DNA from 4 places in the Rhodococcus sp. no. 34 genome. Region 3 is predicted to be linked to each of the others. Evidence: riboswitches for the same ligand, from Rfam matches in the RefSeq annotation. Region 3 holds a riboswitch; each other region holds the start of a gene.
What was found. A riboswitch is a leader RNA that binds a small molecule or an ion and turns the genes downstream of it on or off. The one in region 3 is predicted to bind S-adenosylmethionine.

Region 1 (4,458 bases), on a different contig from region 3:
AATACGTCGATACGACGGTCAAGGCCGGTTTGCGCGACATGGACTCACTGCTCGCCAAGCGCTCCATGGACTTCTTCTGCCTCAACGACGGCAGCGCTCCGGAGATCGATCTGGAACTTCGCACACGCAAGATCACGGAGTTCCTGGAGAGCTACTACCCCATCCCGGCGCCCTGGGAAGCCTAGACGAAACAAGGGCCCAGCCGATTTCGGCTGGGCCCTTGCTACTTCGGTCGATCAGCGTGCTGTCACATGCTCCCGTTGCACCGGAATGGGCAGTCCGAGATTGTCACGCAACGTCGTTCCTTCGTAGTCACTGCGGAGAACACCTCGATCCTGCAACAGCGGCACCACGTCGTCGACGAACTCGTCGAGGCCGGTCGGCACGAGGTGCGACCCGAGGATGAATCCGTCCGAACCGTCGTTGCTGACAAACGAATCTATTTTCTCGGCAACCTGCTGCGGTGTACCCACGATCGGTCCACGCTCGAACTGATCGATCACCACTTCGCGCAGATTCAACTTCTTGCTCTCGGCTACCGCGCGCAGTTTTGCGACGGTCGCGAAACGATCTTGGTGAATGAAGGCGCGGCCCTGGATGATCGGCGGAGCCTCGGGATCCGGAGCGATATCGGGTAGTGGTCCTTCGGGGTCGTACTTCGACAGATCGAGATTCCAGATCTGTTCGAGCAGAACCAAAGCGGTCTGGCCGGTGACCTGCTGGTCGCGAATCTCTCGGTACTTCTCGATCGCATCTGCCTCCGAGGTGCCGAGAACAAAACTCGCCGACGGCAGGATCTTGATGTCACCCGGGTCACGTCCGGCCGCGACGGCACGTGCTTTGATATCGCGATAGAAATCGGCCGCCTCGGGCAACTGACCGTACGGTGAGAAGATCGCGTCGGCATTGCCGGCAGCAAAATCGCGCCCCTGCGGCGACACCCCGGCCTGCAGAATAACCGGGCGCCCTTGCGGGCTACGCGGCACTGTGAATCGGCCGTTCACGTCGAAATGCGATCCATGAAAGACGAATTCACCGGCATCCGGTCGCGCGAGAAAGCGCCCTGATGCCTTGTCTGCCACGATGTCGTCGCTTCGCCACGAATCCCACAGTTCACGCACCAGCGCTACGGTCTCCTCCGCACGCTCGTATCGTTGCGCGCGGTCGAGGTATCCGCCGCGGCGAAAGTTCTGGCCGGTGAATGCGTCGAACGAGGTGACGACGTTCCAGGCGGCACGCCCTCCGGACAACTGATCGAGCGTCGCGAATTGGCGGGCCAGTTCGTACGGCTCGTTGAACGTGGCATTGATAGTGCCGGCCAATCCGAGGTGTTCGGTTACCGCCGCCAACGATGCAAGGACCGTGAAGGTGTCCGGCCTACCGATGATGTCTTGGTCGAAAATCTGTCCCGCACGCTCACGAAGGGCGAGGCCTTCGGCGAGGAAGAAGAAGTCGAACTTCCCACGCTCGGCGGTTCGAGCGGTGTGCTCGAAAGAATCGAACTCTATCTGGCTGCCCGCCTGCGGATCCCACCACGCAGTGTGATGGTTGACGCCGCCGAGGTAGGCACCCAGGATGACCTGCTTACGCTTCTGAGAACTCATGAGAATCTATTCCTCGTCTGTCAGGCGGCCGGAGTACCGGCGGCGTAGCGGTTGGGAACGTCGATGGGTAGACCAAGGAGTCCGCGAAGATTCGCCTGCGGATATTCGGTGCGGAATACGTTGCGTCGCTGCAATTCAGGCACCAGCTCACCTGCGATGGCGTCGAGGTCGTCCACGACAACGCCCGGCCGCAACCGGAAGCCGTCGATTCCCAACTGCTGCCACCGGAGCAGAAGATCTGCCAACTCAGCCGCGGTGCCGGTGAAGGTCAGCGCGTCCGAACGGTATTCGGCGCCGGCCTGCGCGTCGAGGCGAGCGAGCCGTTCCTTTCCGGTTTCTTCCGGCGTATCGAAGAAGACGACGATGTCGGTGAAGACCCGAAGAGGTTCGCCGGTGCGCTGCACGTGTTCTTCGGCTGCTCGCACTTCACCCAGGATTGCCGTGACCTGCTCCTCGTCGAACGGCGTCACGAACACCAGATCGGCCGTCCGCGCCGCCAGTTCGTACGCGACCCGCTGATGTGCCAACGCGGTAACGACGGGATGCCCCTGCGGCGGGCGCGGGGTCACCGACGGTCCACGGACCGAGAGGTACTTTCCCTCGAAGTCGATGTAGTGCAACTTGTCCCGGTCGATGAATCGACGCTGTTCGACATCACGGATCTCGGCGTCGTCCTCCCAACTGTCCCAGAGTCGCCGGATTACGTCAGCCGCCTCCGCAGCTTCGTCGAACAGGTCGCGCACGAAGTCCGGGAGGACGCCTGAAACGATCGACTGACGGTCGGCATCGGTGAGCGCTGGGATGTCGCGACGCCCGAACTGTGCTGCCTCGGATTCCGACGCCGAAACCTTCACCTGCCATCCGGCGCGACCGCGTGAGGTGTAATCCAGCGTGGCAACGGCTTTGGACACGTGAAACGGCTCGGTGTGAATGGTGGTGATGGTCGGGATCAAGCCGATGTTGCTCGTGATCGGTGCCAGTCGGGCGGCCACGAGATGCGCGTCGAGCCGAGCGCGCACCCGATCAACCGCGTCGTCGACGGGCTCGAGTGGGTTGGCCGGCACCGAGAGACTGTCCTCGATGGTGACGAAATCGAGCAGACCACGCTCGGCGGTCGTCACCACGTCAGTCCAATACGACGCGCTGAACAGCTCACTCGGGCGCGAGTGTGGCTCTCGCCAGGCTGCAGGGTGCCAACCGGCACCGTCCAGCGCTACGGCGAGATGCAACGGAGCAAGATGAGAGGAGGGGGTGGAGGTCATCGGCGCATACTCCTGTTCGAGAACTACTCGGGAGCGCACAGTGCCGACCGCAGAAACCGTCAGCACCCGACTGACGGTTCTCGTGGCGACTGCCGCTTGCGACACGCACCACGCGTATCGCCAGGTGTGATTCCGGGGCACCCCATCGGCATGAAGGGTTGCCGTCCAGCTAGCCGGTCCTTGTTGCTGGAGCTCTGCACCTACCTCGACGGTAGTGAGTACGCGACAGCCCGGCAATCGCCCAGAACTGCGCCGGAGTGCCGGAAACCGCCTGCCACCTCAGATGATCGAGCGTGCCGCCTTTTCGCTCTCGAGGATTCGAATACCGGCAGCGCTGAGCCTCCGGGCTCCCTCGGCCGCGTCGACAGGCTCACCGACCGTCACGTGCGCGCCGAGTGGAACGACCGAATGAACAATTGTCTCGTCGTACACGTGCACCAGGTTGCACCCCTGAGCCCCGTCGCGACCACGCTGCCCACCGACTTCCACGTTCAAGTCCTGGGTGTAACACGTCGACGACGCCACGGAAACCGGAATGCCGGCGAACGTCGCCGTCGTCGAATAGTGCAGATGCCCAGCAAGAATCGCCCGGACGTCGCTGCCACGCAAGACGTCTGCCAACCGGGACTGATCGCGCAACTCCACCAGAACCGCGAGATCCTGAATGCACGGAACCGGCGGATGATGCAGCGCCAGAATTGTTCCGTCGGGCGCGGGCACCGCCAATTCTGCGCGTAGCCAATCCAATTGACGATCCGAGATCTCACCGTAGTGATGACCGGGAACCGACGAATCCAGGGTGATCACCCGCAGTCCGTCAAGGTCGTAGACGTTGTCGACGGGATGATCGGTGGCGTCCTCGCCCAACAGCAGAGATCTGAAAGTAGAGCGGTCGTCGTGGTTGCCCATCGCCCAGATGACCTGCGCATCGATCTCGGCCGCCACGGGTTCCACGATGGCTTTCAATTCCGCGTATGCGTCGGGGTGTCCCTGGTCGGTCAGGTCGCCGGTGAATATCAGTGCATCCGGGCGTGCGCCCGAGGCCACGATCCCGCTGAGCACTTCCCGCAATCTCGTCGACGCATCCACGGCGTCGTACAACTCCCCCTGAGCCACCAGATGCGTGTCACTGAGGTGCACCAGGAAATGCTTCGGACGCGGGTACTCGGCATTCCGAACGCTCATCGGTCTCTCGCTTCCGCTTGCCGACGCTTAGGCGCCGGTGCGGCACCTACTGATCGTCGAGACTAGTCAACCGACCAACAGTGACTGATCGGGGCACGCCCGACGAACACGAAGCGAACTCCCGCGGCGACCCTCGGGATCGAGTAGTTGAAGCTGCGAGTAGTGTGTGGACAGTGTTGTTCCTGACCAGTCGGCGTTACGTCGACCTTCGCCTGCAGGCGAGCGCAATGTGTACGCGCTCGCTCTGACCTGACGCGTACCAGGAAACATTTCTTCGAATCTGCCCGGCCTCTGGTGCCGCGCTGCGTTTCGCTCCCTTGATTTTCGAAAGGCATAGTCATGCCCAGCTCCACCTCCACCGGCGTGCCGGAAAAGTCCACGTCCCGTTTTCCGTCCTGGGCGACGGC
Region 2 (4,458 bases), on a different contig from region 3:
CGACGAACTCGGTTGTGCCGATACCGAAACCGCCGAGAGCGAGAGCGAGCATCGCCGGACCTCTGGCGGAACGAACCCCGGGTGTCGAGGTGTCAGAACGGGAGAGGGTAGACGAAGTCACTGATCAATTGTGGTCTCACATCTGGTTGAACTTCTAAGTGAGAGCGGGTGAGTTCACTCACGTGAGACCGCGAACACAAATGGGACGCCCGGTTTCCCAGACGTCCCATTTGACAGGTGAAGCGGTGAATCTACTTCGCGGCCATGGCCTTCTGCAGGTTCACGTCGAGCGCGCCGAGGAACTCCTCGGTGGTGAGGTAGCCCTGATCGCCGCCGACCAGCATCGAGAGGTCCTTGGTCATCTGGCCGCTTTCGACGGTCTTGATGACAACGTCTTCGAGCGCCTGCGCGAAGCCGATGACCTCAGGGGTGCTGTCGAGCTTGCCACGATGCTCGAGCCCGCGGGTCCACGCGAAGATGGACGCGATCGGGTTGGTCGAGGTGGGCTTGCCCTGCTGGTGCTGACGGTAGTGACGCGTCACGGTGCCGTGAGCAGCCTCTGCCTCACAGGTCTTTCCGTCCGGTGTCAGCAGAACCGACGTCATGAGGCCGAGCGAGCCGAAGCCCTGGGCCACGGTGTCGGACTGGACGTCGCCGTCGTAGTTCTTGCATGCCCAGACGTATCCGCCCTCCCACTTGAGTGCGGAAGCGACCATGTCGTCGATGAGGCGGTGCTCGTAGGTCAGACCTGCAGCATCGAACTCAGCCTTGAACTCGGTCTCGTAGACGTGCTGGAAGATGTCCTTGAAGGCACCGTCGTACGCCTTGAGAATGGTGTTCTTGGTGGACAGGTACACCGGGTAGTTCTGCTGCAGTCCGTAGGTGAGCGACGCGCGAGCGAAGTCACGGATGGACGTGGTGAAGTTGTACTGCCCCTGGACGACGCCGCCCTCTTCGGGGAAGTTGACCAGTTCGTGCTCGATCGGTGCGCTGCCGTCCTCAGGCGTGTAGGTGATCATCACCTTGCCGGGGCCGGGGACCTTGAAGTCTGTGGCGCGGTACTGGTCGCCGAATGCGTGACGGCCGATGATGATCGGCTTGGTCCAGCCCGGAACGAGTCGCGGAACGTTGGAGATGATGATCGGTGCGCGGAAGATCGTGCCGCCGAGAATGTTGCGGATCGTTCCGTTCGGGGAACGCCACATCTTCTTGAGACCGAATTCCTCGACACGTGCCTCGTCCGGCGTGATCGTGGCGCATTTGACGCCGACGCCGTGCTTCTGGATCGCGTGCGCTGCGTCGATGGTGACCTGGTCGTCGGTCTCGTCGCGGTACTCGATACCGAGGTCGTAGTACTCGAGGTTCACATCGAGATACGGATGGATCAACTTGTCTTTGATGAACTGCCAGATAATGCGCGTCATCTCATCGCCGTCGAGTTCGACGACGGTGCCCTCAACCTTGATTTTGGACATGGGTGCTTCGCGTCCTCCTAGGAAGTTTCCCTGGTTACACGGTTGCGGTCACACTTTGTGAGTGGGTCCGCGAACGGTTCGATTATCAAACCTAGACGGTGTGGACTGATCTCGGGAGATGAGTCCCAAACAAGACAAGCGTACTGCTAACCCGTGAGGCCGCAACCGGCAGGTCCACTCATCGGTCTCTACTCGCGAGTAACTTTTGCCTGCTAGTGGGCTGCGTCGCTCTGCCTCGCGTGCGGTTGCGGCTCACATTTCGCCCCGTGTCAGGACTGCGCTCACTTCCCGGTAGAATCCGACTTGGTCATGAGTGCCAGCGTCAAGCCCCGGCTCGCTGGACGGCAACCCTCCAACCGCGGTGGGGTGCCCCGGGTGATGACCAGGTTTCCCGACGTGGATCTGCTCGCGCAGTTCCACCGCAATTCGGGTGACAAGCGCGGGTCCGACAGGGACGGACCCCAGACCGGGCCGAGCCCCACGGAGGTATTTCAGTATGTGTCGCACTTGTAGATAGACCCCAGCACGGGGCGGCGATCATTCGCCCCCGTCCGACATCTATCCGTCAGACCACTGGAGTGAACAGATCATGACCGACAACACAGCCGACGCCGCAGCAACTTCGGATCCGACCGCGAACTGGTCGTTCGAGACCAAGCAGGTGCACGCCGGACAAACAGCGGACACCGCCACAAATGCGCGCGCTCTGCCGATCTACCAGACCACCAGCTACGTCTTCGACAGCACCGATCACGCTGCTGCACTGTTCGGCCTCGCCGAGCCGGGCAACATCTACACGCGGATCATGAATCCCACACAGGACGCCGTCGAGCAGCGCATCGCTGCCCTCGAAGGCGGAGTCGCCGCACTCCTCCTCTCCTCGGGTCAGGCCGCCGAGACCATCGCGATCCTCAACATCGCCGAGGCCGGCGATCACATCGTCTCCAGCCCGTACCTGTACGGCGGCACGTACAACCTCCTGCACTACACCCTTCGCAAGCTGGGTATCGAAGTCACGTTCGTCGAGGATCCCGACAATCTCGAGCAGTGGCGCGAAGCCATTCGCCCGAATACGAAGGCGTTCTACGGCGAAACGATCGCCAATCCGAAGAACCACATCCTCGACCTACCCGGTATCTCGTCACTGGCCCACGAGAACGGTCTTCCGTTGATCGTGGACAACACAGTCGCGACGCCGTACCTGCTTCGCCCACTCGAACACGGCGCCGACATCGTCGTTCACTCCGCCACCAAATACCTTGGTGGACACGGCACCGCGATCGCCGGCGTCATCGTCGACGGTGGCACTTTCGACTGGACGCAAGGTCGCCACACGAACTTCACGACGCCTGATCCCAGCTACCACGGCGTCACCTTCGCGGACCTCGGCGCGCCGGCGTTCGCACTCAAGGCCCGCGTCCAACTGCTGCGCGATCTCGGTTCCGCCGTGGCGCCGTTCAACGCGTTCCTCATCGCGCAGGGTATCGAAACCTTGAGCCTGCGCATCGAGCGCCACGTATCCAATGCACAGAAGGTCGCCGAATTCCTCGACGGCCACGTCGAGGTGGCCTCCGTTTCCTACGCGGGACTTCCCTCCTCGCCATGGTTCGAACGTGGAAAGCAGCTGACGCCCAAGGGAACCGGCGCCATCGTCACCTTCGAGCTGCCCGGCGGTATCGATGCGGGCAAGACGTTCGTCAACGCCCTGACGCTGCACAGCCACGTCGCCAACATCGGTGACGTTCGCTCACTCGTCATCCACCCCGCGTCGACGACACACTCGCAGCTCACCCCCGAAGAGCAGCTCGCCTCCGGTGTCACACCCGGGCTCGTCCGCCTCGCGGTCGGCATCGAAGGAATCGACGACATCCTCGCCGATCTCACCGTCGGCCTGGCAGCGGTGGCAAACTCGTGACCGTGAACGAATTGGAGCCCAGGATCGACCTCCTGCCCCCACCCGACGGCCAGGTGGGGTTCGTCGACATCGGTGCCCTGGAACTCGAAAGCGGCGCGGTGCTCCCATCGGTTTCGCTCGCCGTTCAGCGGTGGGGTGAGCTTTCCCCGAACCGCGACAACGTCGTACTCGTCGAGCACGCACTGACCGGAGACTCACACGTCACCGGACCGATCTCCGCGAATCAGCCCTCCCCCGGCTGGTGGAACGGGATGGTCGGCCCCGGCGAACCGATCGACACCGGCGAATGGTGCGTCATCGCAACCAATGTCCTCGGTGGTTGTCGCGGCACGACCGGTCCCAGTTCGCCGGCCGACGACGGCAAGCCGTGGGGCAGCAGGTTCCCGGAGATCTCCATCCGGGATCAGATCGCGGCGGAGAAGAAGCTCGTCGATCTCCTCGGGATCGACCAGTTGGCCTCGGTAGTCGGAGGATCCATGGGCGGCATGCGCACACTCGAATGGGCAGTTACCTACCCGGACAGCATTCGCTCCGCGTTGGTTCTCGCAACCGGTTCACGGGCCACTGCAGATCAGATCGGCACCCAGACGACGCAGATCGCTGCCATCGTCTCCGATCCGGATTGGCAGGGCGGTGACTACCACGGAACGGGGCGGGCACCTCGCGCCGGACTCGGCATCGCCCGTCGCATCGCGCACCTCACGTACCGCACCGAGTCCGAACTGGACGCACGCTTCGAGAACTCCGCTCAGAACGACGAAAATCCTTGGAACGGTGGACGATACGCCGTACAAAGTTACCTGGAACATCAGGCTGACAAGCTGGTCGACCGCTTCGACCCGAGCACGTACGTCCTCCTGACCGAGGCCATGAACCGGCACGACATCGGTCGTGGACGCGGCGGTGTTGCGGCGGCGTTGGCATCGATCACGGCACCGGTCGTGGTGGGCGGCGTCGACTCGGATCGGCTGTATCCCCTTCGCTTGCAGGAGGAGATCGCCGACGGAATTTCCACGTGCAGCGGCCTCGAGATTCTCAAGTCCAAGGACGGCCATGACGGCTTCCTGA
Region 3 (4,458 bases):
AAATCGGGTTGCCACCAGTGTCCTTGATTGTCGTCACGGGCACGACAGCAGCGGCAAGCTCGGCGCTGTTCGCACCCGGAACGATTCCGGCCGTATCAGCGGTCAGAACAGCCGCGAGACGATCGCCCACTGCGGTCACAGTGACGTCGCAGGTGTATTCGATGCTTTCGGTCGTGACGATGCGGTAGGCCGAGATGTTGGTGATCGCGGTCTTCGTCGGGTTGAGGGAGTTCCAACCCCCGCCGACCGGTGCGCAAGAGCTCAGGTCGAGGGCGCCGGACGTGACGGGCCCGCCGCCACTGACGTCGGCCGAATCGCTCCAGACTGCGAGCGAGCCGGCACCGCCGAGGAGGAGGGCACCGGCCGCCGCAGCAGCGATCGCACCCTTGGTCTGCTTCTTCATGAAAATCTCATTTCATGTCTGGGACCCGAAATGGGGCCATTCAGACATGAGTATCAGACACGGCAAACGATTCGTTACCACTTTTCGAAAAATCAATTTTACGACTGGAGTCCAACTGTCACTCGGTGTCGAAATGATCTTTGACCTGCGTCTAACTACTCGTTTGTAAGTTTGGTGCGAATAAAACCGTTGGTTTGTTCAGTTGGACAAAGCGGACGAGTCGGAACCTGGCAAATCTGCTGTTTTTTACCAGTTAATTACCGAGTTTCGGTTTTGTTTTGCAATTTGAATCAATTGTTTGTGTTGCTACGGAATGGATCGGTTGTTGTTCCCACAAGATCGGCGACCGACTCGAGGACGATGGTCGGGCGGTAGGGGTAGAGCTCTACCGACGCGCGGGTCGAGATCCCGGTCATCACCAGAATCGTCTGCAGTCCGGCTTCGAGGCCACAGACGATGTCGGTGTCCATGCGGTCGCCGATCATCAACGTATTGGCGGAATGAGCGCCGATGGACCGCAGGGCTGAGCGCATCATCAAGGCGTTGGGCTTGCCGACGTAGTAGGGATCGCGTCCGGTCGCCTTGGTGATGAGAGCGGCGACCGAGCCGGTGGCCGGCAGCGAGCCGTCTCGCGACGGTCCAGTGGCGTCCGGGTTGGTGGCGATGAACCGCGATCCACGCTCGACCAGGCGAATGGCGGTGGTGATTGCCTCGAAGGAGTACGTTCGCGTCTCGCCGAGGACGACGTAGTCGGGGTCGCTGTCCGTCAGGACGTAACCGATGTCGTGCAGGGCAGTGGTCAGGCCCGATTCGCCGACCACGTAGGCGCTGCCGCCCGGCCGCTGGTTGGCCAGGAACGTCGCGGTTGCGAGCGCTGACGTCCAGATCGACTTCTCCGGGATGTCGAGTCCCGAATTGAGCAGGCGTGCTCGCAGGTCACGCGGGGTGCGGATGGAGTTGTTGGTGAGCACCATGTACGGGATGTCGTTCGACGCCAGCTCTGCCAGGAACGTGTCCGCTCCAGGTATCAAGTGCTCCTCGTGGACGAGAACCCCGTCCATGTCCATGAGGTAGGTCCAACCGGTCTGATCTTCTGTACTGGTCATTACTCCAGTATGTGCGGGTGGCGCCCGATGTGGGCGGTCAAGCGAGAAGGCGCCACAGTCCGATCAGGCCGACGACGACAATCGTGTAGCGCAGTGCAGTGGGGGACAGGCGCCGTCCGTAGCGGGCACCGAGAACGCCACCACCGAGTGAGCCGACGGCGATCAAACCGGCTGCTGCCCAATTGATCTGATCGAATGCCAGAGTGATGTACATCCCTGCTGCAACGATGTTGACGAGCAGCGACAGCAGGTTCTTCGCGCCGTTCATGCGCTGGAGGGTTTCCGGGAGGATGGCACCCATCACACCGATGAGAAGGATGCCCTGCGCGGCAGTGAAGTACCCGCCGTAGATGCCGACTGCAAAAGTGCCGGCGGTCAGGAGCATCAGCCTCTTGGTGGACAGCGTCGTTTCTTCGGTGGAACGCTTCTTGGCCCACGCCTGGATGCGTGGTTGGAGGAGGACGAGCGCGAGAGCGAGGACCAGCAGCACCGGAACGATGGTCTCGAACAGTTTCTCGGGTAGATGCATGAGCAACCACGAACCGAGTAGTGCCCCGGCGAGTGACGCCGGAATCTGCCACTTCAGTCGATCCCACTGTCCGGACAGCTCACGTCGGTAGCCCCAGGTACCCGAAACTCCGCCGGCGACGAGCCCGACCGCGTTGGACATGGTTGCGGTCACGGGCGGCATGCCGAAGGCGACCAGGGTGGGAAACGTGATCAGCGTTCCACTGCCGACCACGGCGTTGATCGCGCCCGCGCCGATACCGGCCAACAAGATGAAGAAAGCGTCGAGTCCACTCACTCCGCAGACGGTACGGCAGAGGAAAAGTCAGTCCGGACGGCGGTCCCGGTCTTCATTCGAACGCTCCATTCAACACGCCGAACGCGGCTGCGGACACCGTTGGAATCAATGCGATTTCAACATCGTGGACCCTTCATTTCCCTTGCAGTGCAGGGAAATACAACATTTGACGACTCGACATTTCGCGTCTAGTCTTTGCTCACCATCCAGAGCGACCGAGAGACCTGGCTCGTCGACGTCGCAGCAACCCCCCGAGTGATCGGGAGCGGGTGCTACCGCCAGGACCGATGGAAGGCATCACATGGGTACCACTTCGCACGCTGCGCACAAGCGACGTCACATCGATCTGTGCCGCACCGCTTCGTGTCACTGTCGCTGACCGAACTCTCGTCGTCTTCGCAACTCGAGCTCACCAACTCGAGGACACAGCTGCGTTCCCATTTCCCCGAAAGGTCTATTCGTGATGTCCACTCCGTCAGGTAGCGCGCCGTGAGCGCGCCCACCGATGTCCGCCCCGAAAAGTCGGTGTCCGAGTCGCAACTACCCGACTCGGAGCTTGTCGTCGCTCGCACCTGGCACCCGTTGCGCTGGGTGATCAGTGCGGTCGTGCTGGTCCTGCTTGCTCAGTTCATCCACGGGCTCGTCGTCAACCCCGGCTGGGACTGGCCGACGTTCGCGCAGTACTTCACCGCGAAATCAGTGCTCGCCGCGCTGTGGATGACGATCAAACTGACCCTGTGGGGGACGATCCTCGGATTCGGTCTCGGTGTTTTCCTGGCACTCGGTCGGTTGTCGAAAAACCCGGTCCTGCAGGTGATCGCCTGGACCTACATCTGGGCCTTCCGCTCGATTCCACTCATCGTGCAGCTGCTCTTCTGGTTCAACATCACATACCTGTACCAGACGCTTTCTCTCGGAATACCTTTCGGGCCCGAGTTCTTCACCTTCCAGGTCAGCGGTGTGATCGGCGGATTCACCGCAGCAGTCATCGGTTTGGCGCTGCACCAGGCTGCATACTCGGCCGAGATCATCCGCTCCGGAATCATCTCGGTGGATCACGGTCAGATCGAAGCTGCTCACTCGCTCGGTATTCCGCGCAGTCGCCAGTTCTTCAAGATCGTTCTCCCGCAGGCAATGCGAGCGATCCTCCCCAACGCCGCCAACGAGGTCATCGGACTCTTCAAGGGAACGTCGATCGTCTCCACCATGGCAATCGCCGAACTGTTCTACCAGGTGCAGGTCATCTTCGGCCGCAACGGACGAGTCGTGCCCCTGCTGATGGTCGCCACGATCTGGTACATCATCCTCACGACGTTGCTCTCGATCGGTCAGTACTACGTGGAGCGCCACTATGCACGAGGATCCGCCCGTGCGCTTCCGTTGACTCCGGTACAGAAGGCGCGCAAGAAGTTCGAAGAGATTCGCGATGCGCGTCTCGATATTCCGAGAGGTGCGACCCGATGACCGCAGAACTGGCCGAAGAGACGGTGTATGCCGTCGAAGCGCGCGGAATTCACAAGTCCTTCGGTGCCTTGGAAGTACTTGCCGGCGTTGATCTCCTGGTCCGCAAGGGCGAAGTGACCGTCATTCTCGGTCCGTCGGGTTCCGGTAAATCCACCTTGCTGCGAACCCTCAATCACCTCGAGAAGGTCGACCGCGGAACCGTACGGATCGACGGAGAGCTGATCGGATACCGGCGCAAGGGAAATCGACTCCACGAACTGCGTGACCGCGAGATCCTGAAACAGCGTTCGCACATCGGATTCGTGTTCCAGAACTTCAACCTGTTTCCGCACCTGACCGCGTTGGAAAACGTGGTGGAAGCGCCGCTCTCGGCCCAGAAGCGTGATCGTGACGAGGTGTACCGCGAGGCCCGCGCGCTGCTCGAGCGAGTGGGGGTAGGCGACAAGGCGGACGAGTATCCGCGCCAACTCTCCGGTGGCCAGCAACAGCGCGTCGCGATAGCGCGAGCGCTGGCACTGCGGCCGGCGGTCATTCTCTTCGACGAGCCGACGTCGGCGCTCGACCCGGAACTGGTGGGCGAGGTTCTCGAAGTCCTCGCTCAGCTGGCCCGTGACGGCGCCACCTTGGTGATCGTCACACACGAGGTCGGATTTGCTCGGGAAGTGGCGGACACTGCGGTC
Region 4 (4,458 bases), on a different contig from region 3:
CTGCCGGTGGAGACACTCGAGCAACCTGTACTGGCAGAATAGCGAGCCGTGAGCAGGCTGCACGCGGTCCGGGAGGCCGACCTCGACGCGATCGCAGCGGGGGCGGTGGTCCTGGGCTGCGGCGGGGGCGGCGATCCACGCTTGTTCGTGGAATTGCTGCGTCCACTGATGACGTCTACTTCGGTGGAGGTCATCGCGCCGGACCAGTTGCCGGAGGAGGCATTGGTGATGCCGGTGGGAATCGTCGGATCGGCCCTGGCCTTGGAGGAGCAATTGCCCTCCGGGCGTGAGTTTGCAGATACTGCAGCAGCTTTGACGCGCTGGACCGGGAAGCGTCCGACCGCGGTGATGACTTTCGAAGGCGGTGGACTCAACGCTCTCTCCGGCATTGCTGCGGCGTTGGCGTTGGGAATTCCCGTGGTCGACGCGGACCTGCTGGGTCGAGCGATGCCGCGGCTCGATCACTTCTCTCTCGCCGCAGCCGGGTTGGAATTGTGCCCGGTCACACTCGCCCAGCCCGGCGGCCTCATTACCGTCGTCGACGGAGTGGATGTGCTCGGCGCCGAGGTAGCAGTGCGGTCGTTGATCGGGAGAACCAGCGGTTGGGGCGCTCTGGCGATCGCGTCGATCGATGCGCGGACGGTGCAGGAGGCGTGCATTCCGGGAACTCTCTCCCGAGCATACGAACTGGGTCAGCACATCGGGGCCCTGGGCAGTTGGCAGGAGATCGCGGAGAGCTCCGGGGCCCTGGTAATGGGGACTGGCCGGGTGCGTGCGGTCCGTCGTAGTCGTCCGGACACCGGCGATCGTCGGGGCAGCGTGATTCTCGAACACGATTCTGCGGTGATACGAGTCGAATTCGAGAGTGAGTTCCTGACCGTCGCGTTGGACGGCGAGATGATTGCAACGTGCCCGGACATCGTGACGTTGCTCGACGTGCGGACCGGCGCCTTCGTCTCGTGTGAATCCGTGCACCAGGGGCACGATGTGGCCGTGTTGGTTCTTCCCGGTCCACAGTGGTGGGCGGACGAAGTGGGCAGATTGAAAGTTGTCGGCCCGCGGGCATTCGGGATCGACCACGACGCAGTGCTGATGGAGGCGCGATGAGCGCGAGTGTTTCGGCGTTGCTGAACAACCCGGCCTTTGTCGGGCTGTATCGACTTGCCGGGGAGGGTGATCCTGTCGTGACGACAGTGGGAGCACTCACCGGGGAATCGGCACAGTCGGCCGAGGCCGTGTCGGGTGCGGCGAGTTCAGGATCAGTTCTGGTGATTCTCGATCGAATCGACATCGGGGAGTGGAGATTCGACGCTCTCCTTCGGCGCACAGCGGCGACCGGCTGCCAGGTGGTCGCTGTGCACAGCGCTGCGGCGGAGGATGCGAATCTCTCGTTGCTTGCCGATCGGCTCGGACTGGTGGTGCTCGGAGTATCCGACCCGTGGCAGTTCAGCGTGGATCTTCGTGATCTTCTCTCGAATTCGCGGGCGGTGATGGCCGACGCAGTACTGCGGGCGACACACGCGGGCCAACGAGCCGGAGGAAGCGTCGAGAATCTTCTGTCGGTGCTACTGAACACCTTTCAGCGTTCATTCTTTCTCCTGGACACGTCCGGACGTCCGATGACCGGCGCCGACCTGTTGTCAGACGCTGATCGAGCAGCTGCCGGTATGTTGTCGGGTCGCGGGGCGCCCACCACGGTCGAATTGGACTCCGGCGGGGTCCTGATTGCGTGCCCGGTGATGTCCGGCGCAGCCCGAGAGCCCTGGCTGGCGGTGCTGCTCCCGGTGCGTCAAAGCGTCGAAGAGGCTTCTCTCTCAGTGGTTCTCGACGTGGCCTCGTTGGCTGCCGGGCACCGACTGGCCGTTGCGCGCATGGTCGACGAGCGTGAAGCGCGCCGGCGTAGCGCGTTGCTCGGTGAACTGATCGACACGTCAGCAGACGCCACACCCGGACTGCTCCGGCGCGCACTCGACGCGGGTTGGATGCTGGACGGATGGCACATCGGCATCAAAGTCCTGGCGGTCGGTGAGGTCGACCTGGTGGCAAGACGCAGCGAGGTTGCAGATGCTCTCGCCGCCGAGGGAATCGACGCCAATGTCGTGGAACAGGCTGACGGCTGGGCGGCGTGGACGACTCTGCCAGGCGAGCCGCGACCGGAGGCGATCACCAGGATCGCCGAGTGCATCCGTGCAGCTCAGGCCAGGTTGGAACCCACGATGGAGACCTGGGTAGGTGTGGGACGCGCACACGACGGTCCGGCTGGAATCGGTTCGTCCCTGTCGGAGGCCGGGGATGCCGCTCGGCTCGCCGGTTCCCGATCTCAAACAGGTCGATTCCTGCACGTGGACCGCCTCGGGCTGGCGCAGTTGCTGCTGGCGTGGACGCGAACCGACACCTTCCAGCCTGCGGCCGCGGCATTGCTCGCACCGCTACGCGATTCCAATGGAGAGTTGCTCGAGACTCTGTCGACGTACCTCGACGAAGAATCGTCTCTGGCTCACACCGCAACCCGAATGGGCTTGCACCGCAACACCGTATCGAGTCGGATCGATAGAATTCAGCGCCTTCTCTCGGTCGATCTGGCCGATCCGGAAACCAGGCTTGCGCTCCACCTCGCCTGCCGGACGATCGCGCCGTGACGACGGTCTTCGCAGCTTCGTCTTGACAAGCGCGGGAGGTTCCTGCCATCCTCGTTGCCAGGTCACGAGTACCAGTGTTCAGCCCCGGCTTGCTGGTCGGCAACCCTCCTCCGCGGTGGGGTGCTCCGGGTGACGACCCGGCTGCGTTCGAAAACGAATGCGGCAAGCGCGGACTCTTCCGGGGCCATCTCCCGACGAACGAGTCCTTGAACGTGAGGATTGTCTTCGATGACTGCTGTATTGAGTGCCGACACCTGCTGCACCACCGCGATTGCCAAGGTTTCGGGTGCCGACCTGCAGGTTCCATTGGTTCAGGGCGGCGAATGCTCCTACGCCAACTTCGACTACGCGGCCAGCGCGCCGGCATTGGCCCAGGTCACCGACCGTATCGCCGAATTGTTGCCCACGTACGCCAGCGTCCACCGCGGTGCCGGCTACGCGTCCCGGATCTCCACGCTCACCTACGAGAACGCTCGTGAATCCGTTGCTCGTTTCGTGAACTGTGCCGACGATCAGGTTGTCGTCTTCACCCGGAACACCACCGATTCGCTGAACCTGCTTGCGCAGTGCGTCCCCGGCAGCACCGTCGTCCTCGACGTCGAGCATCACGCAAACCTGTTGCCGTGGAACGACGCTCGTATCGTCACCGCCGCAGACACCATCGAAGAAACGATCGAGCGTCTGATCGGTGAACTGTGCACCAAGCCTGCCGCGCTGCTCGCAATCACCGGGGCCTCCAACGTGACCGGTGAGATCCTGCCGATTGCACGTTTGGCTGACATCGCTCACCGTTGCGGCGCACGTAGCCTCGTCGACGCTGCTCAGTTGGCTCCCCACCGTCGCATCGACCTGCAGGAATGCGGCGTCGACTACGTAGCGTTCTCGGGCCACAAGCTGTACGCGCCCTTCGGCGCCGGCGTTCTCGTCGGCCGCCGTGACTGGCTCGACGAAGCTCAGCCGTACCTCGCCGGCGGCGGCGCCGTGCGTGAGGTGACCGTCGAATCCACCGAGTGGGCTTGCGCGCCCGCACGCCACGAGGCGGGTTCCCCCAACGTGCTCGGTGCGGCAGCCATCGCGACCGCCTGCGAAACCCTGCACGCCCTGGACTTCGACGTGATCGCCGAGCATGAGAAGGCGCTCACCGCCCAGCTCACTGACGGCTTGTCCGCCATCGAGGGCGTCTCACTCGTGCGACTGTGGAACGACGCTCCCGACGCCGTCGGAATCGTCACCTTCACCGTCGACGGATTCGAAGCGGGCGAGATCGCCGCATTCCTCTCCGCCGAGCACGGCATCGGAGTTCGCGACGGTCGCTTCTGCGCACATCCGGTTCTCGCGCGCCTCGGCCTCTCCGGCGGTGCAGTTCGCGCCAGCCTCGGCCTCGGTAGCAGCTCGGACGACGTGACGCGGTTGGTCGACGCCGTGAACATCCTGGTTTCGAATCAGCGTGATTGGAAGTACGCGAAGACGGCAGGTGCGTGGAACCCTGTGCCCGAGACCCGCCCCTTCCTCGGAGCCGCAGACGACAATGCCGGCGCAGCCGAGTGCGTCTGAGCTGAGCTCGGTCCCCGAAAACTCGAACGGACAACTAGCATGGCAGCCATGGCACCAGCGGATTTTCCCGCCACCCCTTCGAGAGTGAGCGTCACTCTCGGTCAGTGGTGCCGTCGCCATGTCGATCTGTGCCGCACCTCTTCAGGAATGTGTTCGAGCTGACGATTCGTCTCGCTCATCCCATACTTTTCTGATTTTCGGAGGTCTCACATGTCTTCACTCGCTTCGCATTCTCTGCACGTAGCGGTCGAGTTGACCGGATCCG

Region 1: linked by a shared signal. The riboswitch ahead of ACYP01_RS05490 (LLM class flavin-dependent oxidoreductase) and the one ahead of ACYP01_RS19810 (putative leader peptide) in region 3 are both predicted to bind S-adenosylmethionine.
Region 2: linked by a shared signal. The riboswitch ahead of ACYP01_RS06730 (bifunctional o-acetylhomoserine/o-acetylserine sulfhydrylase) and the one ahead of ACYP01_RS19810 (putative leader peptide) in region 3 are both predicted to bind S-adenosylmethionine.
Region 4: linked by a shared signal. The riboswitch ahead of ACYP01_RS12210 (aminotransferase class V-fold PLP-dependent enzyme) and the one ahead of ACYP01_RS19810 (putative leader peptide) in region 3 are both predicted to bind S-adenosylmethionine.

Annotation. Positions count from the first base shown of each region.
Region 1 covers NZ_BAAILK010000019.1:162,457-166,914, forward strand. The annotation lists gene ACYP01_RS05480 (stealth family protein) at 1-185, shown strand, start outside; gene ACYP01_RS05485 (NtaA/DmoA family FMN-dependent monooxygenase) at 237-1,604, opposite strand; gene ACYP01_RS05490 (LLM class flavin-dependent oxidoreductase) at 1,625-2,971, opposite strand; SAM riboswitch class IV at 2,954-3,067, opposite strand; gene ACYP01_RS05495 (phosphodiesterase) at 3,146-4,051, opposite strand; gene ACYP01_RS05500 (dicarboxylate/amino acid:cation symporter) at 4,391-4,458, shown strand, end outside.
Region 2 covers NZ_BAAILK010000023.1:161,198-165,655, reverse strand. The annotation lists gene ACYP01_RS06740 (MFS transporter) at 1-121, opposite strand, end outside; gene ACYP01_RS06735 (NADP-dependent isocitrate dehydrogenase) at 252-1,475, opposite strand; SAM riboswitch class IV at 1,781-1,921, shown strand; gene ACYP01_RS06730 (bifunctional o-acetylhomoserine/o-acetylserine sulfhydrylase) at 2,065-3,390, shown strand; gene metX (homoserine O-acetyltransferase MetX) at 3,387-4,458, shown strand, end outside.
Region 3 covers NZ_BAAILK010000041.1:515,588-520,045, reverse strand. The annotation lists gene ACYP01_RS19825 (alternate-type signal peptide domain-containing protein) at 1-403, opposite strand, end outside; gene ACYP01_RS19820 (HAD-IIA family hydrolase) at 694-1,509, opposite strand; gene ACYP01_RS19815 (sulfite exporter TauE/SafE family protein) at 1,547-2,314, opposite strand; SAM riboswitch class I at 2,514-2,608, shown strand; gene ACYP01_RS19810 (putative leader peptide) at 2,616-2,693, shown strand; gene ACYP01_RS19805 (amino acid ABC transporter permease) at 2,804-3,778, shown strand; gene ACYP01_RS19800 (amino acid ABC transporter ATP-binding protein) at 3,775-4,458, shown strand, end outside.
Region 4 covers NZ_BAAILK010000026.1:660,282-664,739, reverse strand. The annotation lists gene ACYP01_RS12225 (DUF917 domain-containing protein) at 1-42, shown strand, start outside; gene ACYP01_RS12220 (DUF917 domain-containing protein) at 49-1,107, shown strand; gene ACYP01_RS12215 (PucR family transcriptional regulator) at 1,104-2,639, shown strand; SAM riboswitch class IV at 2,700-2,814, shown strand; gene ACYP01_RS12210 (aminotransferase class V-fold PLP-dependent enzyme) at 2,868-4,193, shown strand; gene ACYP01_RS12205 (LLM class oxidoreductase) at 4,404-4,458, shown strand, end outside.